Desulforapulum autotrophicum HRM2: one gene and its partner. The protein of the gene in region 2 interacts with the protein of the main gene of each other region in a pairwise test. Links are inferred from orthologs where the notes say so. Each region holds a gene or a part of one and is shown on either strand. Other genes may lie near its edges.

The links.
Region 1: the proteins of hflC (region 2) and ftsH interact in binary tests that used the Escherichia coli proteins (3 or more experiments, as listed by UniProt). The link is inferred for Desulforapulum autotrophicum HRM2 from one-to-one orthologs.

The regions. Positions count from the first base shown.
Region 1 is NC_012108.1:568,287-583,333, forward strand. What follows is about bases 7,071-10,008. They hold ftsH (ATP-dependent zinc metalloprotease FtsH), read right to left. Parts: upstream 9,577-10,008; coding sequence 7,564-9,576; downstream 7,071-7,563. Other genes in these bases: folP (dihydropteroate synthase), read right to left, coding at 7,071-7,571; tilS (tRNA lysidine(34) synthetase TilS), read right to left, coding at 9,648-10,008. Outside these bases: HRM2_RS02465 (DivIVA domain-containing protein), read left to right, coding at 1-140; HRM2_RS02470 (type IV pilus twitching motility protein PilT), read left to right, coding at 188-1,270; HRM2_RS02475 (type IV pilus twitching motility protein PilT), read left to right, coding at 1,299-2,462; HRM2_RS02480 (zinc-ribbon domain-containing protein), read left to right, coding at 2,459-3,082; HRM2_RS02485 (bifunctional acetyl-CoA hydrolase/transferase family protein/GNAT family N-acetyltransferase), read left to right, coding at 3,086-4,948; HRM2_RS02490 (type III pantothenate kinase), read right to left, coding at 4,939-5,727; HRM2_RS02495 (CdaR family protein), read right to left, coding at 5,737-6,690; more of folP, read right to left, coding at 6,690-7,070; more of tilS, read right to left, coding at 10,009-10,736; HRM2_RS02515 (hypothetical protein), read left to right, coding at 11,112-12,029; HRM2_RS02520 (ABC transporter ATP-binding protein), read right to left, coding at 12,081-13,178; sn-glycerol-3-phosphate ABC transporter substrate-binding protein UgpB, read left to right, coding at 13,440-14,768; HRM2_RS02530 (ABC transporter permease subunit), read left to right, coding at 14,848-15,047. UniProt on the Escherichia coli protein: Acts as a processive, ATP-dependent zinc metallopeptidase for both cytoplasmic and membrane proteins. Plays a role in the quality control of integral membrane proteins.
Region 2 is NC_012108.1:3,471,074-3,486,182, forward strand. Bases 6,093-9,092 are described here. They hold hflC (protease modulator HflC), read right to left. Parts: upstream 8,067-9,092; coding sequence 7,119-8,066; downstream 6,093-7,118. Other genes in these bases: HRM2_RS15115 (FmdB family zinc ribbon protein), read right to left, coding at 6,093-6,171; HRM2_RS15120 (hypothetical protein), read right to left, coding at 6,270-6,815; HRM2_RS26100 (30S ribosomal protein bS22), read left to right, coding at 6,942-7,040; hflK (FtsH protease activity modulator HflK), read right to left, coding at 8,063-9,092. In the rest of the region: peptidoglycan-associated lipoprotein Pal, read right to left, coding at 1-154; Tol-Pal system beta propeller repeat protein TolB, read right to left, coding at 187-1,530; HRM2_RS15090 (TonB family protein), read right to left, coding at 1,538-2,512; protein TolR, read right to left, coding at 2,522-2,944; protein TolQ, read right to left, coding at 2,944-3,654; groL (chaperonin GroEL), read right to left, coding at 3,804-5,453; co-chaperone GroES, read right to left, coding at 5,533-5,820; more of HRM2_RS15115, read right to left, coding at 5,899-6,092; more of hflK, read right to left, coding at 9,093-9,142; HRM2_RS15135 (IS1380-like element ISDau2 family transposase), read right to left, coding at 9,438-10,991; HRM2_RS15140 (radical SAM protein), read left to right, coding at 11,155-12,423; HRM2_RS15145 (histidinol-phosphatase), read left to right, coding at 12,502-13,419; HRM2_RS15150 (RNA methyltransferase), read left to right, coding at 13,422-14,165; HRM2_RS15155 (ferritin), read left to right, coding at 14,313-14,846; HRM2_RS15160 (ASKHA domain-containing protein), read right to left, coding at 14,867-15,109.

The DNA of each region.
Region 1 (15,047 bases), 2.9 Mb from region 2 along the record:
TTAAACGCCAGCGCATGCAGATTGAGGTTCAGATTGGATCAGTGATAGAATCCCACGCCAAACTTCTGGAGATGAGTAAACAGGAGAGTAAAGAATCCGAAGCCACAGATGTGAATCTTAGATTTATCAAGCAGGCATGAAGTAGATTGCAACCTGGGATAGACTTAAAATAAGAGAGATATGATCCATGGCAAAAATCGATGCATTTTTCAAACTCATGCACGACCAGGGCGCTTCAGATTTGCACCTTGTGGCGGGTCAGCCGCCTGCGCTGAGGCTTCACGGTGATATTGAACGGATCAAGTACAACCTCTTGACCAACGATGAGTTAAGAGGCCTTCTTTACGAGATCACCCCCGAGGAAAAGATCAAGGTGTTTGAGGAGACTGGAGATGTTGACTTTGGTTATGAAATTCCAGGGCTTGCCCGTTACAGGGCCAACTATTTCATGCAGAAGTACGGCATCGGAGCCGTGTTCCGGGAAATTCCCTCTGAAATCCTCACATCAGAGCAGCTCGGGCTGCCTTCGGTCATTTCCAAGCTTGCCTCCCTTCCAAGGGGGCTTGTGCTGGTGACCGGCCCCACTGGCAGTGGAAAGTCAACCACCCTTGCCGCCATTATTGACCAGGCAAATCGGATCAGAAGGGATCACATCATCACCGTAGAAGATCCCATCGAGTTTGTCCATAAAAGTCAGGGATGCATCGTCAACCACAGGGAGGTGGGGCTTCATACCAAGACTTTTAGTTCGGCCTTACGAGGTGCCCTTCGTGAGGATCCCGACATTATCCTGGTTGGTGAGCTAAGGGATCTTGAAACCATTTCCCTTGCCATTGAAGCCGCCTCCACCGGCCATCTTGTTTTTGGGACCCTCCATACCTCCAGTGCGGCAAAGACCGTTGACAGGGTTATCGAGGTGTTTCCTGCAACCCAGCAGGCCCAGATTCGATCCACCCTTGCCGACGGCATCCGGGCCGTTGTTGCCCAGACCCTGTTCAAGCGGATTGACAAAAAGGGCCGTTGTGCCGCCATGGAGATTCTTGTGGCAACCCCTGCCGTTCGAAATCTCATCCGGGAGGCAAAGACCCACCAGATTCCTTCCATGATCCAGACGGGTAAGCAGTATGGTATGCAGCTCCTTGATGATGCCATCATGCAGCTCTACAAAAAAGGATGGATCAGCCCGGACGAGGCCTATGGAAAGGCCAACAACAAATCGCTGTTCAGGCCCTTCCTCAAGACAGCTCCCGCAGATTTTACCGAAGCCTGATTAATGGGACCATGTTAAGGAGGGTGATATGTACAAACAAGAGATCGATCATATCCTTGAACGGATGCTGGAAAGCAATAAAAATGTGTCAGACCTGAACCTGACCCCTGGGAAACCCTTTCAGGTGGAAACCGCTGGAGAGCTTGTCCCGGTGGAAATAGAACCTGGTTTTAAGGTCCTCACACCGTTTCAGACCGAAGTTTTTGCCCTGCACCTCATCAATCAGGACCGCAGGCTCACCGAGATTCTTTTAAAAGAGGGATCGTGTGATCTCTCCTATGCCCTTGGGGATCGGGCAAGGTTTCGGGTCAACATCTTTTCCCGGTCTGGCAATTACGCCATTGTTTTAAGAAAACTGGATACCACCATTCCCACCATCAATGAACTGGATCTGCCCCGCTCCTTTCATAAGATGTCCCTTGAAAAAAACGGAATTATTTTTGTCACGGGCGCCACAGGCAGTGGAAAGTCCACCTCCCTTGCAGCTCTTCTGGATGAAATCAATGAGACCAAATCCGTCCATGTGATCACCCTGGAAGATCCCATTGAGTACCAGCACAGCCAGAAGCAGGCGACCTTTAACCAGCGTGAACTCGGGTCTGACTTTGATTCCTTTGCTTCGGGCCTCAGGGCAGCCCTTCGCCAGGCACCCAAGGTGATTCTGGTGGGAGAGATGCGGGATCGGGAAACAGTGGAGATTGGCCTTTCCGCTGCAGAAACAGGCCATCTGGTCCTTTCCACGCTCCACACGGTGGATGCCGGGCAGACCATCAACCGCATCATCGGCATGTTTTCGACGGAGGAGGAACGGCAGATCCGCATCCGCCTTGCCGACACCATCCGCTGGGTGGTGTCCCAGCGGCTGTTACCCCGGACAGGGGGCGGTCGTGTGGCGGCCTTTGAAATTATGAGTGTCAGTTTAAGGGTTAAAGATTCCATTCTCAATGGTGAGTCCGAAGGCAAAACCTTTTACGAAATCATGAAAGCGGGTAAGGCCTTTGGTATGACTACCTTTGATGAGTTCATTATTTCCCTGTATGAACAGGGAAAAATTACAGAAGAGGTTGCCCTGGCCTATTCTTCAAGACGGTCCAGTGTAGGTCGTGGACTTGACTTCATTAAAAGTTCACGGGGTGAGGCAACCACGGAAATCAAATCCCTTGAGATAGACCATGGATATGAGAGGACATGATGGATATCGTCTGTAACCAGTGCCACACAAAACTTTCCATTCCCGATCACAAAGTGCCTAGGGGTAAACGGGCATCGTTTCTCTGCCCTAAATGCAAGCAACGGATTCAGATTTCCCCATCAGCGGATTCTTCAGGGCCGTCCATGGCCCCGACCCGGACCTACGATGCAGCAGATAAGCCCTTTGACTTTGTGGATAGCAACAAACAGACATCCCTTGTCTGCATGGGCAGTGGGGCCGCTGTTGTTTCCCAAGCATTGGAGACCATGGGCCATGTGGTCAAACAGGCAAAAGATGTGGAACATGCCCTTTTGAATATGAGGTATCACCTGTTTGATATTGTGGTGGTGGACGATGGCTTTGATCGTCCCGGTGTTCCCGGAGTGCTCAGCACCCTTTGTCAACTTGAAATGGCTTCCAGACGGAAAATATTTGTAATCCTTGTCTCCGAAAGGTATCGCACCATGGACAGCATGGCCGCCCTTCACCAGAGCGTCAATCTTGTGGTCAATCATTCCAGCCTTAACAAGGTGGATAAAATAATCGATCGGGCAATCAAGGAGAATGAGCAGTTTTATGCTGTTTTCAAGGATTCTCTCAAGAAAACGGGAAAGGGCTGAGCCGTGAGTCAACCGTGGGAAAAAAAGCGGGTTTCTCCGGAAAGGGCCCTGTCAAAGATCGAACCGGGCATGAATGTCTTCCTTGGAACGGGGGCGGCAGAGCCAAGAACCCTTGTCAAGACCCTGATGGGATCCAGCGAGGCAAACCTGGCCGATCTCACCCTGATTCAAATCGTTAGTTTCGGGGACGCAATCTCCATTGAGGGCCTTCGCTCGAATCGCTCAAGGCTGAAAACCTTTTTTTCCGGATGGGTGGCAAGTGAGGCGATCAATGCGGGAAGGGTGGACCTTATTCCCAGCCGGTTCTCTAATATCCCTTCGCTGATCAACGATTACCAGATTCCCGTGGATGCGGCCCTGATCCAGGTCACTCCCCCCGATGGGAACGGCCGCTGCTCCCTTGGCATTGCCGTTGATGTGGCCCGCCAGGCCATGGCCCAGGCAACCCTTGTCATCGGTGAAATCAACCCGGATGTTCCCTGTACCTTTGGTGACACCTTTGTTTCGGTTGACGAGTTTGATTTTTTTGTGGAAAGCCGCGAACCCATGTTTTATTTTCCAAGCTGGCCCGTGGACGATGTCCATGACAGGGTTGCCGCCAATGTGGCGTCGGTCATTGAAGACGGATCCTGCCTTGCCTTCAGCTTTGGACCCCTGTTCCAGGCCCTGCCGCGACACCTTGCATCAAAACGCGATCTCGGGATTCACACTCCCTTTGTCACGGATGCCGTAATGGAACTGATGAACAGCGGGGCTGTGACCAACCGGTATAAGGAGAGTTATCGGGGTAAGACCCTTGCCTCCTACGCCATGGGTTCAAAGGCGCTCATGGCTTGGCTTGATCGAAATCCCCTGATCGAGTTCCAGGGCGTGGGTCAGGTGTTCAACCCCATGGAGATTGGCCGCAATAAACGATTTATAGCCATTATCCCGGCAAGAAAGGTGGACCTTTCAAGCCGTATCTCCATGCACATGGGCAAGGGAAACGTTACCTCGGGTCCAGGCCAGGTCATGGACTTTTTCAACGGGGCCGAGATTTCCAAGGGAGGGTTCAACATCTTTGCCCTGCCCAGTCGCAATCTTTCGGGTGAGGCTAATATTCGCATCAACATTGAGGGGGTTGCCAATCAGATCAATTTTCCTGATTCCGTGGGTATGGTGGCAACAGAATACGGCATAGCTGCCCTGTCCGGCCGAACCATGCGCGAGCGGGCCCAGGCCCTCATTGAGATTGCCCACCCCGATGACCGTGAAGCCCTGGTTGCAGGGGCAAAGAAAATTAATCTCCTCTACCCAGACCAGATATTTATCCATGAAAGCTCCCGGCTTTACCCTGACCACATCGCAGAGCGCCACACCTTTAAGAACAATACCGAGGTGAGATTCCGTGCCATCAAGCCTTCGGATGAAGAGGGCATGAGGCGACTGTTTTATCGGTTTTCAGACCGGGCCATTTATTACCGCTATTTCACCCCCATCAAGACCATGCCCCACGAAAAAACCCAGGAGTACGTCAATGTGGACTACCGCAACGTTATTTCCATTGTGGGACTGGTTGGCCCCCCTGGCCAGGGCCGGATTATTGCCGAGGCAAGGTACGCCCGCCACAAGGATAAACCCCTTGTGGATGTGGCCTTTGTCGTGGATGAAAAGTTCCAGGGACTGGGTATCGCAACCCATCTCTACGGTATGCTGGCAAGGCTTGCCAGGCAGCGGGGTGCCAGGGGGATGACGGCTGATGTTCTTGCCTCCAACCAGTCCATGTTAAAGGTATTTGAAAAGGGAAAATATCCGGTTCAGTCGCGGTTTGAAAACGGAGCCCATGCCCTTTTTATCCCGTTTGATTCAGCGGAAGATCAGCGTTGACCCTCAGAGAAAACAGGCTGGTCTGCAATGATCCTCAGCCCCTCCAGGGTCAGGGCATTATCCACGATTTCAATGGTTTCAGAGGCGTCTGCAATAAGGACTGCCAGCCCTCCCGTGGCAATGACCTTTGGGGTTGTCCCCATCTCCTTTGACATCCTTTTCACCATGCCGTCCACCAGTGCCCCATTGCCGTAGATGATTCCTGATTTGATGCTGTCAATGGTGTTCTTGCCGATTACGTTCTGTGGTCGTCTGAATATTTCCACCCGGGGCAGTTTGGATGCCCTCTGGAAAAGAGCCTCGGCCGAGATCATCACACCCGGTGTAATGGCACCGCCCAGGTATTCCCCCTTTGCTGATATGGCATCAAAGGTGGTGGCCGTTCCAAAATCAATGATGATCATGCTGGTTTTATAACGCTCAAATGCAGCCACGGCATTGACGATTCTGTCCGCCCCGACTTCGGCCGGGTTGCTGTAGCAGATGGGCATGAGGTTTTTAACGGAAGCTGGATCAATCCACAGGGGTTTCTGGTTGAGATAGCGCGTGCAAAAGGTGTCCAGGATACTGTTGATGGGTGGTACAACCGACGATATCACCGTGCGTTTGATGGTTGAAAGGTCGATTTTCTTATCCACAAAAAGGGCCTTTGCAAGGAGGTTGAATTCGTCAACCGTGGATTCCCGGATGGTTCTGATCCGCCAGTCCTGGATCAGGGTGTTACCGTTGAATACGCCCAGGACTGTATTGGTGTTCCCCACATCGATTACCAGCAGCATGGTTTTTCCTTACTTGATGGTTACTGTGAAAAGTTCAGGTTTTGTGTCGGCAAGCATCAGGCCCACGGGAAGGGTTATGGCTGCCCGTCGAACGTAAACCCCGGGGGCCAGGCCCTCCAGATCGATGTATATCTTAAACGCCTCTTTTATGCCATCTTTTTTAAGGGTGTTGACCGGCCCTTTGACCTTTATTTCCATGGTTGGGGGAATCACGCTTGTGGGGTTTGTGCTGTTTATTGTGGCAACTGTAAGGTTTTTAAAGTTTTGGGTGGTAATGGTTTCAACAATGGGGATATCGGCAACAACAATGGCGGTTGATGGATCAACGCTTGTTGACGGGGAAAGGTCCAGGGGCAGGTTTTTTTTAAAACCTTCCTTTGCATTGGTGATGTCAACGGGTTTTGTCATGATGAACATCAGCGGTTCAAGGGTGGATTGCGGGCCTGTTACTTCCACCACTCCGGGATCTGTTGCCGCATCAAGGGCTGTAAATCCTGGCGCTGCCTCACCTGCGTAGGGAACATGGACCGGCAGCCGTTTTACCATTTTTTCCTCCAGCTGAACCGTGACAAAGGTGGGTACGATTTTAAGGATGGTAATCTTCGGGTTCAGGGGGATTCTTTCCTCCATGATGGGGATGGTGTAGGATCCTGGTTTGATTGTGGAGGCCATCCCTGCAGGATCCAGGGCAAGATCCGTGAACAGATCCACAAGGTAGCTCATATCCTCCTGGCCGGCTTTTTTGATCAGCCTGGCCGGTCCTTTGATCCTGATTTCAAGATTGGTGAGGTGGGAGGGAATCTTGACAAGATTGGCCGGAAGGGAGGAAAAGCCCAGGGGGAGGAGCAGGGTGGTTTCCACAGGTTCCTGGGAGCAGGAAAAGAGCAGCATCAGGAGCGCTGCAATGGTGAGCATTGGGGACCGATTTGGAATCCATCCCCTGGGGGCATTGGTGGTGGTCATCAACACTTTTGCCGGCGGTTGTGTCCCAGGATGGCCCCAGTGATTCGGGCCATGGGCGCAAAGGTTTTGACATCATGCACCCGGACGATGTCGGCACCGTTCATGAGGCAGGCAATGGAAGCTGCCATGGTCCCCTGTTCCGCCTCAGGGTCGTCGGCTTTGATGGTCCTGCCCAGTTCCTGTGTGAGAATTTTTTGAACAAAGGATTTTCTGGAGGGTCCCATGAGCACGGGATAGCCAAGGGCCTTGATTCTATCGATGTGTCGAATGAGCAGAAGGTTGTGGGCAAGTGTTTTACCAAACCCGATACCCGGATCAAGAATGATTCTGTCCTGTCGGATGCCGGCGTCAAGGGCAACCTTGATTCTGTTACCAAGATAGGTGGTGATTTCCCCCATAAGATCTTCATAGGTGGGCTTGATCTGCATGGTTTCAGGGGTGCCCCGCATGTGCATGAGAATGACCGGGACTTGTGCGTCAAAAACCACAGACGCCATGTCAGGGTCGTGTTCCATGGCTGAAATGTCGTTGATGATGGCCGCTCCGGCCTGGACAGCCTCCCGTGCCACCCGGGCCTTGACCGTGTCAATGGAGATGGGCACCTTAATTCTGGTTGAAAGGGCTTCGATTACGGGAATGACCCGGTCCAACTCTTCCTGGACCGTCACAGGTGTAGCAAAAGGGCGGGAAGATTCCCCGCCGATGTCTATAATGTCTGCCCCTGCCTCAACCAGGGCCATGCCCTGGTCCACGGCCCTGTCAAATTTGAGGTAGCGGCCACCGTCGGAAAACGAATCAGGCGTGGTATTGAGGATACCCATGATACAGGGGTTGTCATTAAGATCAAGTTTAAATCCCTTCCACGCCATGGCACTAATCATTGTTTTTCATATCCTTTTCAGGCTCGTTGTCAGGCACAACTTCAGGGGGCTCTTGTTCGGATGGGTCTGTTTTCGGAAGATCCTCGTTGTCTGGGTCTGTCTTGCCGGTTGCCTGGTCCTGATTGTCGGGCTGTGCCGGTTCTTCGTGTGAATCCTTCTTGGCTTTTTCGGGCATCGGTGTCGTGGACTTTTTTGAGGACGGGCTGAAATCAGGTTTCATGGAGTGAATCAGCTCATCAAGTTCTTCGCCCATGACGGTTTCCTTTTCCAGGAGAAGACCGGTCAATTTGTGGAGAAGTTCAATGTTTTCCACAAGGACCTCTTTTGCCCTGTCATAGCTTCTCCTGATAATGGTCGCCACTTCAGCGTCTATTTTTCTTGCTGTTTCCTCGGAGTATTCCCTTGCCTGGCCCATGTCACGGCCGATGAAGATGTGTTCATCTCCCTTGTCATAGGCAAGGGGGGCAAGCTCGTCGCTCATTCCCCAGGTCCTCACCATCTTGTTGGCAAGTGTTGTTGCCTGCTTGATATCGTTGGAGGCCCCGGTTGAGATGCGCTTGAAGATGATTTCTTCTGCGACCCTTCCGCCAAAGGCCACGGCAAGTTCACTTTCCAGCTGATCCTTATACTTGAAATCCCTCTCTTCGGGCAGAAACCAGGTGACACCTGCGGCCCGTCCCCTGGGGATGATGGTGACCTTGTTCACAGCATCGGTGCCGGGCAGGAGTCTTGCCACTAGGGCATGGCCTGCCTCGTGGTAGGCCGTTGTTTTTTTCTCGTCCTCCCGGATGACCTTGGATTTTCGTTCAAGTCCCATGTAAACCTTGTCCTTGGCATCTTCAAAATCCATCATGTCAAGTTTGTCGTGGTCTCTTTTGGCTGCAAGCAGGGCAGCTTCGTTGACCAGGTTTTCAAGGTCGGCTCCGGAAAATCCAGGGGTTCCCTTGGCAAGGTTAAGTGGGTTGACTTCATCCGCAAGGGGGGTTTTTTTCATGTGAACCTTGAGAATACCTTCCCTGCCCTTGATATCTGGCAGATCCACATAGACCTGGCGGTCAAACCGGCCGGGTCTGAGCAGGGCCGGGTCAAGCACGTCGGCCCGGTTGGTTGCGGCCATGAGGATCACCCCTTCGTTGGATTCAAACCCATCCATTTCAACCAGGAGCTGGTTCAGGGTCTGCTCTCTTTCGTCGTGGCCTCCGCCCATGCCAGCACCCCTCTGGCGGCCCACGGCATCGATCTCGTCAATGAATATGATGCAGGGGGCGTTTTTTTTGCCCTGGGCAAAGAGATCCCTCACCCTTGAGGCACCGACTCCCACAAACATCTCCACAAAATCAGATCCTGAAATGGTGTAAAAAGGAACACCTGCCTCGCCTGCAACGGCCCGGGAGAGAAGGGTCTTTCCCGTTCCAGGGGCACCCACAAGCAGCACGCCCTTGGGAATTCGGCCTCCGAGTCTTGTGTACTTGCTCGGTTCCCTTAGAAAGTCAACCACCTCGGTGAGCTCTTCCTTTGCCTCGTCAATACCTGCCACATTTTCAAAGGTAACTTTTTCTCCCTTGTCGGACATGAGTCGGGCCCGGCTTTTGCCAAAGGACATGGCTTTACCGCCGCCGCCGCCGCCCTGCATCTGCCGCATGAAAAAGATCCACACACCAATGAGAACGATCATGGGAAGCCAGGAGATGATAATGGACATGAACCATGAAGATTCCGTGGGCGGTTTAACCTTGATAGCCGTTCCACTCTTTCTCAGGGTGCTGATGAGATCGCTGTCCTTTGGGGCAAAGGTGGAAAACCTTGCACCGGTGTTGTCCGTCAGGTAGATATCCTGGCCCTGGATCACGACACTTTTTATCCGCCCGTTATCAACCATGGCGAGGAAGTCTGAATAGTCGATGGTGGTGTCTACCATGTTCTGCTGGTTAAAGATATTATAGAGCATCACCATCATCAGCACGATGACCAGCCACAGGGAGAGGTTTTTATAAAACTGATTCAAGGTCTTTTCCTTTCTGATAGATTAAATTTGGTTAAAAAATACATCGTTCAAATATTAACCATGAATTGTGATTAGGCAAGAAAAACTTTCTTCGTGTTCCTGGAGTGTTTTTCTCTTTTCATGGCTTTTCCGATTTCCCGCAGGGGAAGGGGTTCTTTTTTGAAACAAAGGGTCTGACTTTGTTTGAAGATGCGGACCCGGCCGGGAAGATCCAGGCTCCTGCCCGGAGAGGTTGCAGCGGCAAGGGCTGCAACGGCGTCAACGTGGGGCAGGGTAATCCGTTTCAGGTCTCCTTTGACTGCCTGGATCGCCTTTCTGACAATCCGACGTTTGAGTGCTGGAAGAAGACCATTGAAGCCGTCCAGGCAGAGGCTGACCCCAGGACCTTTCTTTTCTAAGCGTATCGTTTTGAAAACAGCCCCGGCTTCGTTGTCCATCCAGCTGTCTTCCTCACCCATGATCCGGCTCACACGGTTGAGATTTTCCGTGATTCTGGGGTTGTACTCCTTTCTGAGAAGAGGAAGCAGCTCGTTTCTGATTCGGTTTCTCAGGAACACGGTTTCAAGGTTTGTTGAATCCACCACATATGCCTGGGCCTTTTCCCTGAGAAAGGCGAGGATCTCCCCCTTGGTATGACCGATGAGGGGCCGGATGATCCAGTGGTCCCGGACCGGAGGAATCCCGGCAAGCCCCCTGGGGCCGCTGCCCCTTAACAGGTTCATGAGAACCAGCTCTGCATTGTCGTCAAGGGTGTGGCCGACCGCTGTTCGGGTATACCCGTTGTGCCGGCACAGGTCGGTGAAAAAAGCGTATCGAACTTCCCTTGCCGTTTCTTCAAGGGAGATTTGCCTTTCCCTGGCAAGTGTTGCCACGTCGATCTTCAGGGGGTGAAAGGGCAGCTCCAGGGACCTGGCAAGTTCCTGGACAAAGGCTTCATCCCTGTCCGACTCCTTGTCCCTTAAAAGGTGGTTGATGTGGGCAATACCAAGGGTGATTCCCAGGTCTTTCCTGAGCAGGACAAGGGCGATGGCAAGGGCCACGGAATCCGGCCCGCCTGAGACGCCCAGGAGAATGCTGTCACCCGGGGTTACCATCCCATGAACTTCAAGGGTCCGGCAAACTTTTTCTGTGAATGGAGTTCTCTTGGTGCTGGTGAGCATTTTGTCGTTTTACCTGGTAATGTAGGGTTCTCTGTCTGTCGGACAAATTAACGGTTCCATCAACCCGTCAGCCAATATGATTATTAATCACTCAACTTTCGGACTTCAACTTTGATGATCCCATTTAAGCAGCCAATCCCGAAAGTTGGGTTCATCATAATCGTTCCTTGGATGATGGTCAACCAGATATGGATTTCTCGACGGGTCGGGCCTGGAGGGTTGCCAGGGGCGGGTCTCTTTAACGGCGGATTTGGAGCAACGGGTTCTTCTTGTTAAACCCGGGCAGGTATGGTAAAAATTAGATTTCCGGCAGGGTTGCCACTGCCTGTTGTGACCCTGTTTAAAACCCTTAAAATCATAAAAGTGTGAGCACCCATGAGAATAGTAACAAGACCCGATTTTGATGGAATTGTCTGTGCCGTGCTGATCCACGAGGCCGAAGCCATTGACAGTCCTACCCTGTGGATCGAACCCAGCCAGGTCCAGAACCGGGAGGCTGAAATCCGGAAGGGGGATATCATGGCAAACCTTCCCTATGATCCCCGATGTTCGGTCTGGTTTGATCACCATTTTTCCAATGTACCCGGCGAATTTAATGAACAGGGGAAAAAAATAGAGGGTGCCTTTGAAATCGCCCCGTCCGCCGCAGGCGTTGCCTATAAATACTACAAAGCGTCCGATCGTCTGGCAAAGAATTTTGACGAACTGATCCATTGGACCGATATCATTGATGCGGCAGACCTTAACGAGGACCAGGTGCTCCGGCCCGAGGTCTACCCCTACATCCTGCTCTCCATGGCCGTTAAAAACCGGGATCAGACCGACCCCCCGTTCTGGGAAAGGCTGGTTGCCCTTTTAAGAACCCACACCATGGCAGAGGTTATGTCGGACAAAGAGGTGAAGCTACGGTGCAACGCCGTTGTCGAAGAGAATCTTCGCTACGTTGACATCTTGAAGCAGTACACGGTTGTCCATGGCAATACCATCAGCGTTGCAGACTTTCGTTCCATGGAAAAGGTGCCGTCGGGCAACCGGTTTTTAACCTACTCTCTTTTTCCTGAAACCCATGCAAGCGTAAAGATCAGGTATGCCGACCATGATAAAAATGTTGTTCTTCTCAGCATTGGTCATTCGATCTTTAATCCTGAATGCCGGGTGAATGTGGGAAAACTTCTTTCAAACTACGGGGGAGGGGGCCATGCAGGGGCCGGCGGATGCAGTCTTGCTGCCGGGGATGCCGACAGGGTACTAAATGAGATCCTGCCGATCCTTGAGGCCAACCAGGAGAATTAAGTTTCCATATTCGTTACGGCCAGGGCAGATATTGCACCCTGGCCGTCCCGTTTAATAGATCACCCGGGTGGTTTCGGCATCAAATATGTGGAGTTGGTTCAGGTTCAAGGCAAGTTTGAGTTCCTCTTTTGGCCGGTGGATCCGTCGGCCCTCGCTCCTTGCAATAATCCGGATGCCCTTAATATCCATATGGAGGTGGGTCTCGTTGCCAAGGGGTTCGACCACCAGAACAACACCGTCGAACTTCCAAGCATCTGCAAGGGATTCATTCATGTCCGCCGGCATCATCTCTTCAGTCCTCAGGCCCATGACAACGGGTTGGCCATCCTTGAGATCCGTGCCGTTTTTGGGGGGGACAGGAATTTCAAGGCCTCCGGGAAAATGCAGGAATGTCTGGTCTCCCTGTTTTTTGATGGCACAGTCAATGAGGTTCATGGGCGGCGTGCCGATGAAACCGGCCACAAAGGTGTTGACCGGATTGGAGAACAGCTCGATGGGAGTTCCTACCTGCTCGATATAACCGTTTTTCAATACAACGATTCTGTCAGCCAGGGTCATGGCTTCGACCTGGTCATGGGTCACGTAGACGATGGTCGAATCCACCCGCTGGTGCAGCAGCTTTATCTCGGCCCTCATCTGAATTCTGAGCTTTGCGTCCAGGTTGGACAGGGGCTCGTCAAACAGGAACATGGCAGGTTTTCTCACCATTGCCCTTCCCATGGCCACCCGTTGGCGCTGCCCTCCAGACAGTTCGTGGGGCTTTCTGAACAGCAGGTCTTCAAGTCCCAGGATTGCGGCCACCTCTTCCACTCTCTGCTGAATCTCGGCCTTGGGGGTTTTGGAAATCTTGAGGCCGAATGACATGTTGTTGAACACATTCATGTGGGGGTAAAGGGCATAGTTCTGGAACACCATGGCAAGCCCCCTGTCCTTGGGGGCCACATCGTTGATCTCCTTGTCGTCTATGGAAATCGTACCTTCACTGATCTCTTCAAGACCTGCAATCATTCTCAGCAGGGTGGATTTCCCGCAGCCTGACGGGCCCACCAAGACAAGGAATTCCTTGTCCTTGACATCAAGTGTGATTCCGTGGACCACCTCTGTTTTTCCATAACGTTTGACAACATTGTTAAATTTTAGTTGAGCCATTCCACATCCTGTCATGATGGTTTGTTTTTTTAGTGTACAATGGTTCTAAAAACCATAAAACCATAAAAAACGCAAATTATACCATGACTTTTTTATCAAACTTTAACTTGACTCTATTGTCATTACCGATTAATTCTGTCATAGATATCGTCGCGGTTTATTGGGCCGGGAGGGATGCTGCTCATACCTGTGATCACGGTTTTTAAGACTCTAATGAATATAGAATAAGGAACTTAAATTTTTAATGAGGAGGAAAATAGTATGAAACTGCGGAAAGTGTTAATCTATGCTATTGTTTCGCTGTGTCTGGCCTTGCCGGCCGGCGTATTTGCAGAACCTGTCACCATCAACTGGTGGCACGCCATGAGAAGTGCCCGGGGCAAAACCGTTGATACCATGATCGAGAAGTTCAACGCTTCCCAGACAGAGTACAAGGTTGTTGGAACCAACAAGGGAAATTATGACGAGACCATGAATGCAGGCGTTGCCGCTTTCAGGGCTAAAAAACAACCCCACATTCTCCAGGTGTTTGAGGTGGGAACCCAGACCATGATGCTCTCAGGTGCTGTTTATCCGGTTTATAAGCTGATGAAGGATACCGGCTACGATATCGACTGGTCAAATTACCTCCAGGCCGTGCTCTCCTATTATATGAACGCCGATGGTAAGCTCATGTCCATGCCCTTTAATTCGTCCACGCCCATCATGTATTACAATGTGGATATGTTTGAAAAGGCCGGAATTCCGGTTCTTTCCAAGACAAAGCCCATTTCCTGGGACGAGCTTGGGGCTATCACCAAAAAAATCGTAGACTCGGGCGTTGCCCCTGCTGGAATGGTAACCGCTTGGCAGTCCTGGACCCAGGTGGAAAACTACAGCGCCATCCATAACCTTGCCTTTGCCAGTCAGGCCAATGGCTACAAGGGCCTTGACTGTGAACTTTTGATCAACAACCCCAAGGTTGTCCATCACATTGAGCGCCTTAAGGGATGGGCTGACGACAATCGTTTCATGTACGGCGGACAGAAATACCAGGGGCCCAAGTCCGAGTTCCTTGCCCAGAATGCCGCTATTTACATGGACAGCATTTCAGGCATAGCCAAACTTCAATCTTCGGTAAAGGATTTCCGGTGGGATGCAGCACCCCTTCCCGTGGAAGCATGGATGGAAAATCCCCAGAACAGCATCATCGGCGGCGCCTCCCTGTGGGTGCTTAAAGGCCACTCCAAAAAGGAGTACAAGGGTGTTGCAGCCTTTCTGAAGTTCCTTGCAGCCAACGATATGCAGGAGTACTGGCACAAGGAAACCGGGTATTTCCCCATTACCCTTGACGCCTACAATGACCTTAAGACCAAGGGCTTTTACAAGGAGAACCCCCTCCAGGAGGTGGGTATCACCCAGCTCAACCGGGCCATACCCACGGAAATCTCAAGGGGGCTTCGCATTGGCTATTTTGTTCAGATTCGAAATATCATCAACGAGGAACTTGAAAAGGTGTGGAACGGCGACAAGACACCCCAACAGGGCATGGATGATGCTGTTGCCCGGGGTAACGAACAGCTGAGAACCTTTGAAAAAACCTATAAATAGCGAAAATAAATAAGGATCAACCCAAAACGCCCTGTTCTTCCCGGTTGGGGGGCAGGGGGTTTTGGGTTGTCTTGCATCCATGATTAAACGATCTTTTTTTAAATCATCATATCTGCCCTACCTCTTGATTTTACCCCAGTTGATCATCACGCTGACCTTTTTCTACTGGCCGGCACTCCAGGGGCTGATCCAGTCGTTCCACCTGAGCGACCCCTTTGGTATGCAGAGCCGGTTTGTATGGTTTTACAACTATATCGAGCTGTTCACCGATCCCCTTTA
Region 2 (15,109 bases):
CAGCCTTGGCAGCAGCATCAGGATCTACAGTGCCTTCAAGGGCCGCACCCATGGGTTCGGAAACCACCGGTTTTTTTGCACATGAAACAGTGCACACAAGACCCGCCACCATAAGGGCGAGCACCAGACTCCTAAACACTTGCTTTTTCATCATTCCTCCGTTAATCAATTTAGTATTGTTACAGCTCAATTGTTCTCATTTCCACGGGACCATTCGGGATTGGTCTGGGCACCATCCATCAAAAAAAGGCGCCGCTGTTCGCCACCGGTTGCTGTCATCACATAAATCCGTGCAACACCCTCACGGGTTGAGGTAAACGCGATCAGACCTGCATCCGGAGACCAACAGGGATCTTCATTATCCCCGGTACTGCTGGTAAGTTGCACCACACCAGATCCGTCAATCCCAACAACATATATATTAATTTCTCCATTGGCGATACCCACGTATGCTATTTTATCACCATCTGGAGACCAGGCAGGAGACGTGTTGTAGCGCCCTGTAAAGGTCAGGCGTCGAACCGTATCACTCTCCATATCCTGAATGTAAACCTGGGGAGTTCCAGCCCTTTTGGAGACAAAGGCCATTTTCTTCCCATCAGGTGAAAAACAAGGGGAGACATCAATCCCCCAGCTGTTTGTTAATTTTTTAATAATTCTCCCCTTTCCGGTCAACAGATAAATTTCCTGATCATTTTCAAAACTCAGGGCTGCAGCCAGGGAAAATTGACCGGGTATCCAGGCCGGTGTAATGTTCATCCCTTTAAAATTAACCACGGCCCCTCTGTTCTGGATCAGATTCTTTATGTAAATATCTGGGTTCCCACCGGCATAGGAGGTATAGGCGAGCCACTGGCCGTCGGAAGACCAGGCAGGTGAAATGGAAATGCTGTTCAAACGGGTAACCTGTCGCGAATTGTGCCCATCAAACTCTGCGACAAAAATCTCCTTGTTTTTTCCCTTGGTGGAAACAAAGGCCAGGCGACTGGAGAATACGCCCCATTTACCGGTGAGATGAAAGGAAATTTCACTGCAAAAACGATGGATCATCCGCCTCAGGTCATTGACCTTACCCGTGTAAACCTTTCCCACGACAAGACGTTCGGTAAAAGGATCAAAGAGCCTCATCTTAAGCTCAAGGTCACCGCCCGACTCGACAATACCACAGGTCACAACAAGCTCAGACCCGATGACGGTCCAGTTTTTAAAGTTGAGATCCGTTCGGGTAATTCCCTTTGTCGCTGGATTTTCAATATAGGACAATGGGTCAAGAATAGTCATATAGCCGGTAAACTCAAGGTCACTGACAAGAATTTCCCTTGCCTCACCGGCAAGGCGATCCTCAACAGCCCCACCCGTAAGGGGTTTGAACAAAGGTACGGCAACGGGAATCTTCCTGAGAAAGGGATCACTGATGTTGAGATAAACCTGCTGAGCCCAACTTCCGGCGGCCTGCCCAAACACAAGAAAGGCAAGCACAACATAAAAGATAGGAGAAATCACCCTTGACAGTTGTCTTTTTTTATCCATGGAATATTTATTTCAACCCTGAAGGAGTAAATTGAAGGCCGAGATCATAGGTAACATACCCCTTTGGAAGCGGCGGTAAAGGGTTTGATTTTTTAACCGCTTTCAGGGCTGACTCATCAAGATAGCGATTCCCGGACCGGGTCTCAAACCACACATCCCTGATCTGCCCGTTCTGTAAAATTTTGATCAGCACCACTGCCCGAATTCCTTGTTCGGCATTTGCAAGCCGCTCATTAAAGGCCCAGTTCTGACGGATTCTATACATCAACTCAACATTGTAGAGATCAATTGCCGTTAACTCTGTTTTATCACCCTTTGCGCCAGCACCGGTCACACCGGTCACACCGGTTACACCAGTCACACCTGTCACAGGCCTTGAACCGGCCTGGGCTTCAACTGCCTTCTCAAGCCTTGAAAAGGCCCGTTCAAGGGTGTTGTCGGCCGAAGGTGTCGATGTTTCCACTTTTTTCGCAATGGATTTTCTGGCACTTTCCATTACTTTGTCCGCCTTAAATGTCTTTTTCTTTAACGCAAGTTTCCGGTCGGGTTCAGCTGCCTGGACGGGTTCTGGAGCCTTTACCGGTTCAGTGATTTTTTCTGCAACGCTTTCGGGTTCTGGGGGGTGAACAACACGCTCCGGGACAGTCACTGTCTGCTTTACAGGCGTTTTAACTGCTGCTGGCTTGGGTGGCGGTTGAATCACCGGTTCTTCCTTGACGTCGGCTTCCACAGCATCCCCCAGGGTGGCTGAGACTTCGCCGGGCAGGGACAGGGAGACAAGATCCACCTGAATGACCAGTGGCAAGACCCGTTTTGGAGGGATGCTCTGGACGAAAAACAGACCCCATGCAAGGGCAATATGCACAAGCACAGAGCACAGGCAGAGAGTGAGGCCCCAGACGCCTCTAAAACCAGACTCGTCCGAACCCGAACTCAGACGATCAGCTCCCTGGGGACTGGATGATGGGTAAAAAGCATCCATTTCAGCCAATCAGGACTTATCTTCCGCAGGAAGTGTAATCAGGCCCAGGGTTGTCACCCCCGCAAGGCGTACCCGGGACATGACATTGACTACCACCCCGTAGGGGACCTCCCGGTCAGCCTTCAGGAGAACTCCCCTGTTTTCAACGTTGCCAAAGATGGCTCTGAGCTTCTCGGTAAGGTTTGTCACATCTGCAACCTGGTCGTTGATAAAAACCTGGCCGTCGACCTTAATGGAGATCACCAGGGACTCTTCTTCCTTGGCAAGGGGGGTGGAACTCACCTGGGGAAGGTTCACATCAACCCCCTGGACCATCATGGGAGCCGTGACCATAAAAATGATAAGTAAAACCAGCATGACATCAACAAAGGGAGTAACGTTGATCTCGCCCATGAGCTGGTCATTGCCGAAACTGCCGTGACCTGACTGCATCACACCCCCCTTTGCTTATGAATATCCCGCTCAATGATGTTGAGAAGATCTGCGGCAAAGCTCTGGAGTTCAGAATCAAGCACCCTGATTCTGTCAGTAAAATAATTGTAGGCAATCACCGCTGGGATGGCAACTGCAAGTCCTGCCGCAGTTGCAACTAAGGCCTCGGAGATACCCGGTGCCACAACAGCCAGACTTGCCGACCCCGTGGTACCGATACCGTGGAAGGTGTTCATGATACCCCATACCGTTCCAAACAGTCCGATAAAAGGCGCTGTATTTCCGGCCGTGGCAAGGAAGGGCACCAGCTGGGACAGACGTCTGACCTCAAGGTTGATGGACCGCCTCAGTGCCCGTTTCACATTACCAAGCCCCATGAAATTCGTGTCCGTGGCTCTTTTTTCACCGACCCCTTCCCCGCTGGGTTCCGATGCTCTTTTAATCTCAAGGTAACCGGCTACAAACACCCGGGCAACCGGGCTCTGTTTCAAGACCTTGGCCTTTGAAAAGGCATCTGAAAGATTCCGGCACTGCCAGAAAAGATCAGTAAAGTCAACGGATTCACCATAGGCCTTTTTAACATATCTGTACTTGATGAAAATAATGGCCCAGGAGGTGATGGAAAAGAACAAGAGCAGCAGAAGCACAAGCTTAACAACAAGCCCGGCATTGCTCAGCATATGAAAAATTCCGCTTGTTTCAGGAGTCATAAATATGTCCACATCTATGTGTTACAGGTATCGGGGTTCAAAACTGATAAAATATATGAGCCGTCATCAAATGTCAAGTGCTCCACGATAAAAGCCCCTGCGCAAAAGTATGCACAGGGGCTTGTGTAACACTATTCAGGTGTTTTGGGTTACATCATTCCGCCCATTCCACCCATTCCGCCCATTCCACCACCGGGCATTCCACCAGGCATTCCGCCGTCTTTCTCTTCGGGCTTGTCAGCGATCATGGCTTCAGTGGTGAGCATGATGGATGCAACACTTGCCGCATTCTGAAGGGCAAAACGAACAACTTTTTTAGGATCAATAACACCAGCTTCGATAAGATCCTCATACACGTTGGTCCTTGCATTGTAACCAAAGGAACCCTTACCTTCTTTTACGGCATTGATAACAACAGAACCTTCAACGCCTGCATTGTTTGCAATCTGTCGAAGGGGCTCTTCAATTGCCCTGGCAACCACTTTAACTCCAAGCTTCTCCTCTTCACTCTCGCCAAGGCCGGCAAGGAGGGAGATACAGCGAACAAGGGCAACGCCACCGCCGGGAACAACACCCTCCTCAACGGCTGCACGGGTTGCATTGAGTGCATCCTCAACCCTTGCCTTTTTCTCTTTCATCTCAGTCTCGGTTGCAGCACCCACGCTGATAACGGCTACACCGCCGATGAGTTTTGCAAGGCGCTCCTGTAGCTTCTCACGATCATAATCAGAGGATGTCTCGTCGATCTGGGCACGGATCATCTTAACCCTGCCTTCAAGATTTTCCCTGGCACCGGCACCGTCGATGATGGTTGTGTTGTCCTTGTCGATCACTACGGACTTGGCCTGGCCAAGGTCGTTGACGCCTACATTTTCAAGCTTAAGTCCGACATCCTCGGAAACAACCTGGCCGCCTGTGAGGATGGCAAGATCTTCAAGCATTGCCTTTCTTCTATCGCCGAATCCAGGAGCCTTGACAGCTGCAACGTTCAAGGTGCCGCGAATCTTGTTCACAACCAGTGTGGCAAGGGCTTCGCCTTCAATGTCTTCAGCCACGATGACCAGGGGTTTGCCAAGCTTGGCAACCTCTTCAAGCACCGGGAGAAGATCTTTCATGCTGGAGATTTTCTTGTCGCAGATGAGAATATAGGGATTGTCCATCTCGGCAACCATCTTCTCTGCATTGGTTGCAAAGTAGGGAGAAAGATAACCGCGGTCAAACTGCATACCCTCAACAACGTCCAGGGTGGTCTCCATTGATTTTGCCTCTTCAACGGTGATAACACCCTCTTTACCAACCTTGCCCATGGCCTCTGCAATGATATTACCAATGGTCTCATCACTGTTGGCTGAGATGGTTCCAATCTGGGCAATTTCCTTCTGATCCTTGGTGGGTTTGCTGATGGCCTCGAGCTCTGCAATAATCTTTTCCACAGCAAGATCGATACCCCTCTTGATACCCATGGGGTTGTTGCCGGCCACAACAAGTTTCTGACCCTCTTCATAGATGGCCCTTGCAAGAACAGTTGCAGTGGTGGTTCCGTCGCCAGCCATGTCACTTGTCTTGCTTGACACCTCTTTTACCATCTGGGCGCCCATGTTCTCAAACTTATTCTCAAGGTCAATCTCTTTTGCAACAGTCACACCATCTTTCGTAACAAGGGGCGATCCCCAGGATTTCTCGATAACAACGTTTCTGCCCTTGGGTCCAAGGGTTACAACAACTGCATCTGCAAGGGTTTGTACGCCCTTGAGCATTGCTTCACGGGCTTTTGCAGCATATTTGATTTCTTTAGCCATCTATTGGTTCCTCCATAATATATAGTTTGATTTAATGTATCTGTTCTATTTTGTTGTGCGAAAAGAGAATTGAATATATTTACTCGATAACGCCAAGCACGTCATCCTGGCGCATGATCAGATAATCCGTCCCGTCAATTTTAACCTCGGTTCCGCCGTACTTGCTGAAAAGGATGGTGTCGCCAACCTTGAGATCCATGGGAATCAGTTTTCCGTCTTCACCCACACGACCGTTTCCTGAAGCAACAACCTTACCCTCGGCGGGTTTTTCTTTTGCGGTATCTGGAATAATAATGCCGCCCTTTGTTTTTTCTGTCTCTTGAACTCGCTCAACAAGAATTCTGTCCTGCAAAGGTCTTAAACTCATGATCTAATTCTCCTTAACAAATAATTAATTTACGTTTAACGATTATGGTGTGGCAACTCCGGGGATGAAAAAAGGGAGTTACTCGTCCTTTTTAACGGCCGGTTTAGGGGCTTCGCAGGATTTTGCACAAGCCGCCGTCGTCTCTTTTGGAGGGGTTGACCCGCCGGACTTGGATCCGCCGTAATCCGTGACGTACCAGCCAGAACCTTTTAAATGAAATGAACTGTGGGAGATAAGTTTCTGAAGTTTTCCCTGGCAATGACTGCATGTGGTCAAGGGTGCGTCCGACATTTTCTGAAAGACCTCCTCAATCCTTTTGCAGTTTAAGCATTCATACTCATAAATAGGCATTTTAATCTGTTCTCCAAATAAATTTGATGTTCATGTGTCTCAAAAACAATGATAATGTAGTCAGTCTTTATTCCTTGTCAAGGAGTAAGAGTTAAAATTTAAACCAGTTTGTCAAAGCCCGGTTTTACAGACCTTTCTCCATAGTATTCAAGAATAAGGGCAAGGCCCGCAAGCCGGACCGGTTTAAGAATTTTCAAGGTAAGTGCATGGACCTTCCTTTCTTCCTCCATGGCCGTTTCATGGGTGGTTGCTGCCTCATATATCTGCTGGAATTTGGTAAACCTGACAACGTGAACAAGCTCATGGACCACCACATAAAGAACAAAGGGAAAGAGCTGAAACCCCTCTTTTTCTTCAACAGCCTTTAAAATGGTCCCATCCTGAAGACAGACCCGATAGAAGTTAAAGGCCGACGACCCAAAGGGAACATCCTTTTTTCTTGCCTCATATCCTACCACCTGGGCAAAGGGTCCAACCACCCGCTCATGGTCTGCCAGATTTATTGTTGTCCTCACATCATAGCGGCTTTTAAACCACTGGCTTGAAGACATTTTAAAATAATTACTCACCAACTCTTCAGCTATACTGACTGCTTCTTCAACCGCTTTGATCTGGGCTTGGTCAAACAACTGATACTCTTTCATCCCGTGGGCCTCCTTTAAAAAACAATGGACAGATTCAGGTAGGGTGTGCTATGTATAACGATTAACAGATCATACGGTCAAACAGTTAAAATCAGATAGAAAATTCCTATGAAGGGGGTGATTTTTTTGGGTAGTGTTATAAAGAAACGAAGAAAAAAGATGAGAAAGCATAAGCACAGAAAACTCCTTGCACGAACAAGGCACCAGAGGCGTAAGGGGAAATAAGCGGACTTGAGGATATGGGTTGCGGGGTTGTGAAACAGAAACAGTTTCACCACCCCGCACTCATTTTAATGGGCCACTTTAATTGGTTTTGATCTTCTTGAAATACTTCATGAACTCTGAATCAGTTGAGAGCACAAGCGTGGTCGTACTGTCGAGGGACTCCTTGTAGACGTCAAGGGTTCTTACAAAGGCGTAAAAGTCAGTATCCACCCCGTAGGCCTCGGCATAAATCCGGGCCGCTTCAGCATCTGCCGTTCCTTTAAGTTCCTGGGCCGTTTTGTAGGCCTCAGAACGAATCTTCTGCAGTTCTTTTTCCTTGTCACCCCGAATATTGCTTGCCTCACCCCGGCCTTCCGACCGATACTTTTCAGCAATCTGCCTTCGCTCGGCAATCATCCGCCCGTAGACCGCATCCCTGACCTTTTCAACATAGTTGATGCGCTTGATCTTTACGTCCACAATTTCAATACCAAAGGGTTCAAGCTTTGGCTGGGCCTGCTCAAGAATCCGGCGTGTAAGCTCACTCCTGCCCACCTTTATCTTATACTGGGAAGCCTGATCACCCTCACTCTCCCCATCCATGGCGTCAAAGGTATCCATGGGTCGGTCGCTGTTTCTGACACTTTCCACAAGCCTGAACGAGGTCAGAAAGTTACGCATGGCCGGATCGATGATGTCGTCCAGTCGCCCCATGGCGCTCACCATATTGTTCACCGTCTGAAAGTACTTCACAGGATCAACGATCTTCCAGCGGGCAAATGTATCTACCCATAAAAAAGTCTTGTCCTTGGTCGGCACCTGACCCGGGTCACCATCCCATTCCTGAAGGTTTTTCGGAAAATAGGTGGCCTTCTGCACAAAGGGTACCTTAAATTTCAACCCCGGTTCCGTCACGGGTGATCCAACCACCTTTCCAAACTGGGTCACCACTACCTGCTCTGTCTCGTCAACAATATAGGCCGATGCAAACAGTACAACTACGGCCAGGGCCAGAACCCCCAGAAGAATACCTTTAAACTTCATCATTTTTTATCCCCCTCCTTGCCTGGCCCACTGATAACGCTTGAACCCTGGCCCATGTTCAACAGTGGAAGCAGGTTGGATTGATCTGAATCTACAACATACTTGCCGCCAATCTTTGGCAGAATTTCGGCCATGGCCTCAAGATAGAGACGCTTTTCCGTAATATCCTTTGCCTTTACATACTCCTTGTATACGGATGTAAACCGTGCCCCATCACCCATGGCCCGATTGACCCGGTCAAGGGCATATCCCTCGGCATCCTTGATCACCCTTCTTGCCTCACCCCTTGCCTGGGGAATCGCCTTGTTGAACTCCTCCTTTGCCTTGTAGATGAGCTGTTCTTTTTCTTGAACCGCCTCATTCACCTCATTAAACGACGGTTGCACAGGTTCAGGCACATTGGTTTTCTTCATCTCAATGGTAACAATATGAATCCCTGTTTCAGCCTGGCGCATCTCCTCCTGGAGTCGTTCCCTTGCCGCTATTGCGATTTCCTCACGCTTGGAGATTACCTCGTTAATGCTTCGATCTCCCACCACGGTTCGCATGGTGGCTTCGGCCATATCCCTTAAGATGGAGTTGACGTTTTTAACCTTGAACAGGTATTTGTAGGGATCCGAGATCCGGTACTGAACAATCCAGGGAACCACAGCCACATTAAGATCACCGGTGAGCATGAGTGCTGCACCAATATCTTCACTGTCAGTTGCAAACCTTGAACCACCCGCAGGTGTTGTCTTGAATCCGAACTCCTCCTTGTAGACACGCTTGATCTTGACCTTTGTCACCCGTTCAATCCCCGTGGGCAATTTAAAATTGAGCCCGGGCTGACTGATGCGATTGTACTTTCCAAACCGCTGGATCACCCCTACCTCATCAACACCAACGGTGAAAAACAGCGAACTTCCAAAAAAAACAAAAAAAAGAACCACGATTAAAAGAATTCCGCCGGGGAACCTGAAATTCTTAAATTTGGCGAGCACCTCGTCCATCTGTGGCGGTTTTGGTATGTTCCCCCCACCCTGGCGATGTTCGTACTGTTCCTTTTTCTCTCTGAGCTTATCCCAATCCCAGTTCATAGATAGATTCCCGTACCTTTAAAATTAAAAGATGACTTAAAATGATGTCTTAAATAATGAAGGATACAGCAATGGGAATAATTTTCAAGGTAAATCAGAAAACCTAAATCCACCGCCTATTTTTTTTATACCCCTCCAAAAACGATTCGGGGAATTTTTTTTCGCGGCTGGAGCTTATTCCGGTGGGGGCTTGGTCTTTTTGTGGCCGTCCCTCTGATCTGGGCAAATTTTGGGTATAGATATCCCTTGGCGGACCGGAAAAATTAGATTTTTAGTGTGTACCTTTGTCATATAGTTATCCAGATGGTGCCCATGAACCGAAAAGCATTGCAATTTTTCTGCGCGCCTCAACCAAGAGATCGTAAGATGGGTGCCCTTTAGATAAACGCAAAAACAGAGTACGGGATCGTTTAACTACTCTCCCCGGGATATTGACAAGTGAAAACCTGATGGCCTTCATCCGTTTCGTCTTCATCGAAGGAGCCAACGCCAGATTTTTCATCATCACATTCAGGTTTAAGGCAATTATCATGATCCACCACCACGCAGCATTTGTACCAAAGTCAGATGATGGCATTTTTCCACCGGCCAGATCGTCTTTCATCACCGCATGAACCTCTTCACTCTTACCGCATCGTTCATGAAGCCAGTGGATCACATTCTCCCCGTTCATCTGTGTATATTTGATATTGGTAACGACACCAAATACCTTGTATCGGCTTTCATCCATTTCCATTGTCGGGAAGGGAAGCTTAAGCTGTTTATCATCATTCATACCGGGCAAAGGTTGTTGTTCAACCAGGCGCTGCCGTTTGGCAAGATACCTGTATACCGGAGCATCTTTGCTATAGCACAGTTCGTTGGGAACAAAGCACACTTCGGCCCACTCGCTACCGGTTTTTAACTGTAAACCTTTCTCCCTTTTATAGATCGGCTGCCATTGGGCATCTGGCACTTGAGCTACCGCTATTTTGAATGCCTTAGTCACATTACAGCCGATGGCAAATTCGATTCTACCAAATCGTTTATTTTCACCTTTTTCACAGTACCGTAAAAGATCGTGCTGGTAAGCAGCAGTATCTGAACGGAGCTTCACCTTTTCCACATTGCTCGGAAGACAGTCCAAGGCTTCCTTAAAAACCCTTAACTGTTCATAACCAGCGGGCACGTTACCGTCCCGGAATTCTGTGTGAAGAATAATTCCTTGCTCAAACCACCATGTGTTGAAAGGTTGGTAAGCCTTGAACCCTTTATAACAATAAGAAGCTGTCTCTTTCATGGTTTGAGCCAGGGTGGCATCCATGTCCAAGGTGGCCGTTGTCTCGACGCTTACTGTATTCAAGCCAGCGATCATATCTTTATTAATCTTTCCAAACCCCTTCAGGAAGTCATTAGCGGCGGGGATAAATGCTTTAACATCTGACTTCTTTCGGGCATCCTCCTGTTCAGCATCATGAAATTTGGACAAATACCTGAAGACAGCTGACGGGGACGGCACAGAACGTTTTTTTTCCTTCCGCCACCTACTCTCTATAGTTCGGCGAACCTTACGACTCAAACCATGCGTTTCTGATTTCCGCAATATTTGGCAGAACCCTTCATCCGCCTCCAGTATCTTTAAATCATCAACACAGTCTCCTCCGGCAAGATTGAGCAGCACCAAAGATAAAACCATCTGGGAATCAGTCCAGCCTTGCGAGTTCTTTCTTACCTTCAGATGTTTTTGGATGGATTTGGACAACCCGATTACTTTGGCCAAGTCGAGATAGACGGGCAGGCCAGCCAATGCGGTCATGCCGGTCTGAGTTTTTTCTTCTTCATACTTGAATGGAAGCACGCCTTGTGTCATAACTTGTTTCACCCCGTTGATGATAGTTTTTTGTTCGCACAAAGACTCTATCTGCTTGAACCATCAAGCGCAACGGGGTTTTTCTTTTTTTTAGGTGGTGGATTGGGGGAAAAACAACGGTTTCACCTTGACTTCCCTTTTTGCCGGGGATAAATTTGCCAGGATGAAAAAAAATTACACCGCCAACAACCTCTCCATCACCCTTGACATGGCAGGGTCGTTTGTTTACACCAAGATCAGCTATCCTGTCAGGTACGGTGTTTTTAATGAGATCAGAACGCCGGATCAACTGCTCCATTTTAATCTCAACGGCGAAATTATCCGGGCCGTTGGCAGAACCCGGCAATGGATTCATCCCAACGAGTGGCTCAAGCGCACGCCCGGGAACGACTGGGTGTATTACTCCAACGGCGGGTATACAGGGGTATTTGAAGCCATGGGAGAGTACTATCTGCCCAATCTCCAATACCCCACCAACGCCCTTATCGGGGGAAAACCGTTTAGGGAAACTTGCGTAAGCGATCTTGTTGAGGACTGGTACCAGAGGCTTATGGCCCTCCAAACATCGACGAAAAACCTGCCTGAACCCATGGCCCGGTTCCTGGCCCAGGCCCTCCAAAACACCCCGGACCGCCTGCAGGAAAAAGCGAAAAAACTGTTCTCCATTTCCGGGGGAAGGGTGACGGTCATGCCGCCCGATGCAAGGCATGTGGACTACGATATCATCCCTTTGTTTATTTCCCTTGGCTGCCTGTACAAATGCCGGTTCTGTAGAGTCAAAACAGAACATCCCTTTGCCCTTAACACCGAAGATGAAATTGTTGGGCAGCTTACCCGTCTCAAGGCCCTGTACGGCCGTGATCTTGCCAATTACAATTCTCTTTTCCTCGGCGAGCACGATGCCCTTGCAGCAGGCAGGAATCTGATCGTATTTGCCGTTGAAAAAGCCCTGGAAATCCTGGCGTTTGACCAGGGGAACATGAAAGGAAGCAACCTTTTTCTCTTTGGAAGCGTGGACTCCCTTCTTGACACAGATCCGGACCTGTTCAACAGACTCAACACCCTGGTTTCCAAAACTTACATCAACATAGGCCTTGAATCCGCCGACCAGGCGACACTTGATCACCTGGGCAAACCCATCACAGTTGCCCAGGTGATCCAGGCGTTTGACACCATGCAGAAAATCAACGACCAATACCAGAACATTGAAATCACGGCCAACTTTGTCATGGATGAAACCCTTCCAAAGGATCACGTCCCGGCCTTTTTGCGCCTTGTCAGGGAGAGGGTGTCACACACAAAACCCAAGGGAGCGATCTATCTTTCACCCCTTTCCATTAACCATCCGTCACGGGAGATGATGTTCACCTTCAACCGCCTCAAGTGCCTGAGCCGCCTTCCCACCTTTCTCTACATCATCCAGCGGTTGTGATTCAGACTTCTATACTCTTGAGTTAAGATCAAATTAATCATATCGTTTTAAAAAAAAATTGGGAAAACAACCTTGAAAATGAATAACACCAGGACTGGCATAAATCACGAACCCACCAAAAAAAAGCCCTCACACCCATGCCGTGTATCTGTTCACGGGGGCCACAGCGGCCAGTTCTGCCTCCACGCAAGGGACAGGCTCGAAGATATGGTAAAACGCTACGTCGAACTTGGCTTTACCTGGGTCGGCATCACTGAGCATCTTCCGGCCTGGGGCGAAAAGGTCATGTACCCTGACGAGGTTGCGGCACAGCTGACCCCGGACCAGATGCTTATCACCTTTGGGGCCTATATCCTGGAATGCAACCGCCTGAAAAAGAAATACCGATCAAGCATCAAAATTTTTACCGCCTTTGAAATCGAAACCTGCTCAGGGTATGGCACTTATGTGCCACAAATGGTCTCCCGTTTCAAGCCCGATTACATTGTCGGCTCTGTTCACCATGTCAATGACCAGGGGTTTGATTTTTCAAAGGACCAATACCTTGAAACAGCTACCGGACTGGGGGGGATTGACACCCTTTACGAACAATATTTTGACCTTCAGTACGAGATGTTCAGAACCATCAATCCGGCTGTTGCAGGCCATTTTGATCTCATACGAATCTTTGACGACAACTATGGTTCAAGGCTCAAAAAGCCAGCCATCTGGCAAAAGATCGTCCGAAACCTGGGATACATCAAACAACAGGATATCGTCATGGATTACAACCTCAGGGCCCTTACAAAGGGGGCCGTGGAACCCTATATTGCCGCCCCCATCCTTGAACTTGCACGGGCAATGGAAATCCGGGTTGTCCCAGGCGACGACTCCCACGGCGTGCGAGACATTGGTCAACACATTGACCCGGCCATTGACACCCTTTCCACCCTCGGGTTTACGACACCTTTTCATCCGCCCAGGCTCTACTCTTGGGAAACACAGGAAAAAGAATAACCATGAAAAAGCAACAGATCACCGTGGTTCTTGTGGAACCCCAGGGGCCCCTCAACATCGGTTCCGTGTGCAGAGCCATGATGAATTTTGGATTCAGCCAACTCTGCCTTGTCAATCCATGCACGACATTCAACAACCTTGACGCCAGAAAAATGGCCCTTTCAGCCCTGCCCATTCTCGAGAAGGCCGTTGTGGTTGATACCCTGGCCCAGGCCCTCAAAAATTGCCACCTGGCCTTCGGCACCACCCGCCGTTTTGGAAAATACCGCCAGGATTTTTTATCTCCTGAAGATTTTGGCAGGACCCTGGCTGAAGAACCGGACACGAACCAATGTGCCCTTGTCATGGGCAGGGAAGACCACGGACTATACACCTCAGAACTTGAGCTCTGCCAGCGCTTTGTCACCATTCCCACGGAAAACGCCTATGGGTCCATGAATCTGTCCCATGCAACAGCCCTGCTCCTCTATCAGGCGTCAATGGCCCTGGGCCGAACAATCCCACTTAATACCGGTTCAACCCCGCCGGCAACCAGTCATGAGTTGGCAGGCATGTACGACCACATGACCAAAAGCCTGTGCGACATCGATTTCCTCAATACCCAGAACCCGGATCACCTCCTGCGGACCTTCAGGCGGATCTTTGGACGGGCAGGCCTTGACAGGCGCGAAGTTGCCATCATCCGTGGCCTCATGGGCCGCATTGACTGGACCGAGTCTGAACGAAAAAAGCACCTCAAAGAATAAACAAGGCAAGGCTGTCTGGTTTGCGGATTTAGATTTGATTTTATGTTAATCGTGGTAATCATATATAAAGTCAAACAAAGGAATGACCCGAATTCTGGGACAGCCGTCCCGGGATTCAAGACAACAACCCCCAAAAAGGAGTATATCATGCTGAAACAACCCATGGGCGACGCCTTGAACGAACAGATCAACAAAGAAATGTATTCGGCCTACCTCTATATGGCCATGTCCAGCCACAGCAATGGAATTGGCCTTAAGGGCTTTGGCAACTGGTTCATGGTCCAGTACCACGAGGAAATGTTCCATGCCATGAAAATTTATGAGTACCTGTCAAGCCAGGGGGTTCCGGTTGTTCTCAAGGGCATTGCCGAGCCCCCGGCAAGTTTTGAGTCCCCCCTTGACATGTTCACAAAGACCCTGGCCCACGAACAGTTCATCACCGAGTCCATCAACAATCTCATGGAACTTGCCATTGATGAAAAAGACCATGCCACCCAGATCTTTCTCCAGTGGTATGTGCTCGAACAGGTGGAGGAAGAAGAAAATGACAACGACATCATTGCCCAGCTCAAGCTCATCAAGAACGACCCCAGAAGCCTGATGATGCTCGACCGTGAGCTTGCAGGGCGCATGACAACGGTTCCGGTTGATTTCAGCAAAGGGGTAAGCAACGCCCAGTAAAACAGCCGTCACCTTTTGGGTCAGGCCCCTCCTGTTTTAACCCTGGGAAACCTTGACCGATCCGTATGGGGATAAAACTTGGCCCCTGAAAAAATGTTCATGAACGCCTGGTTCACGTTTAATTCCACATAGGTGAGTTTTTGACGGATGGTCTCGATCTCATCAAAGAGATCGGGATCAACCAGGAGACGTGCGGCCCCGCCAAGGGAAGAATTGCCAAGAACCTTGAACCGATCCATGGGGATATCGGGGAGCATACCAAT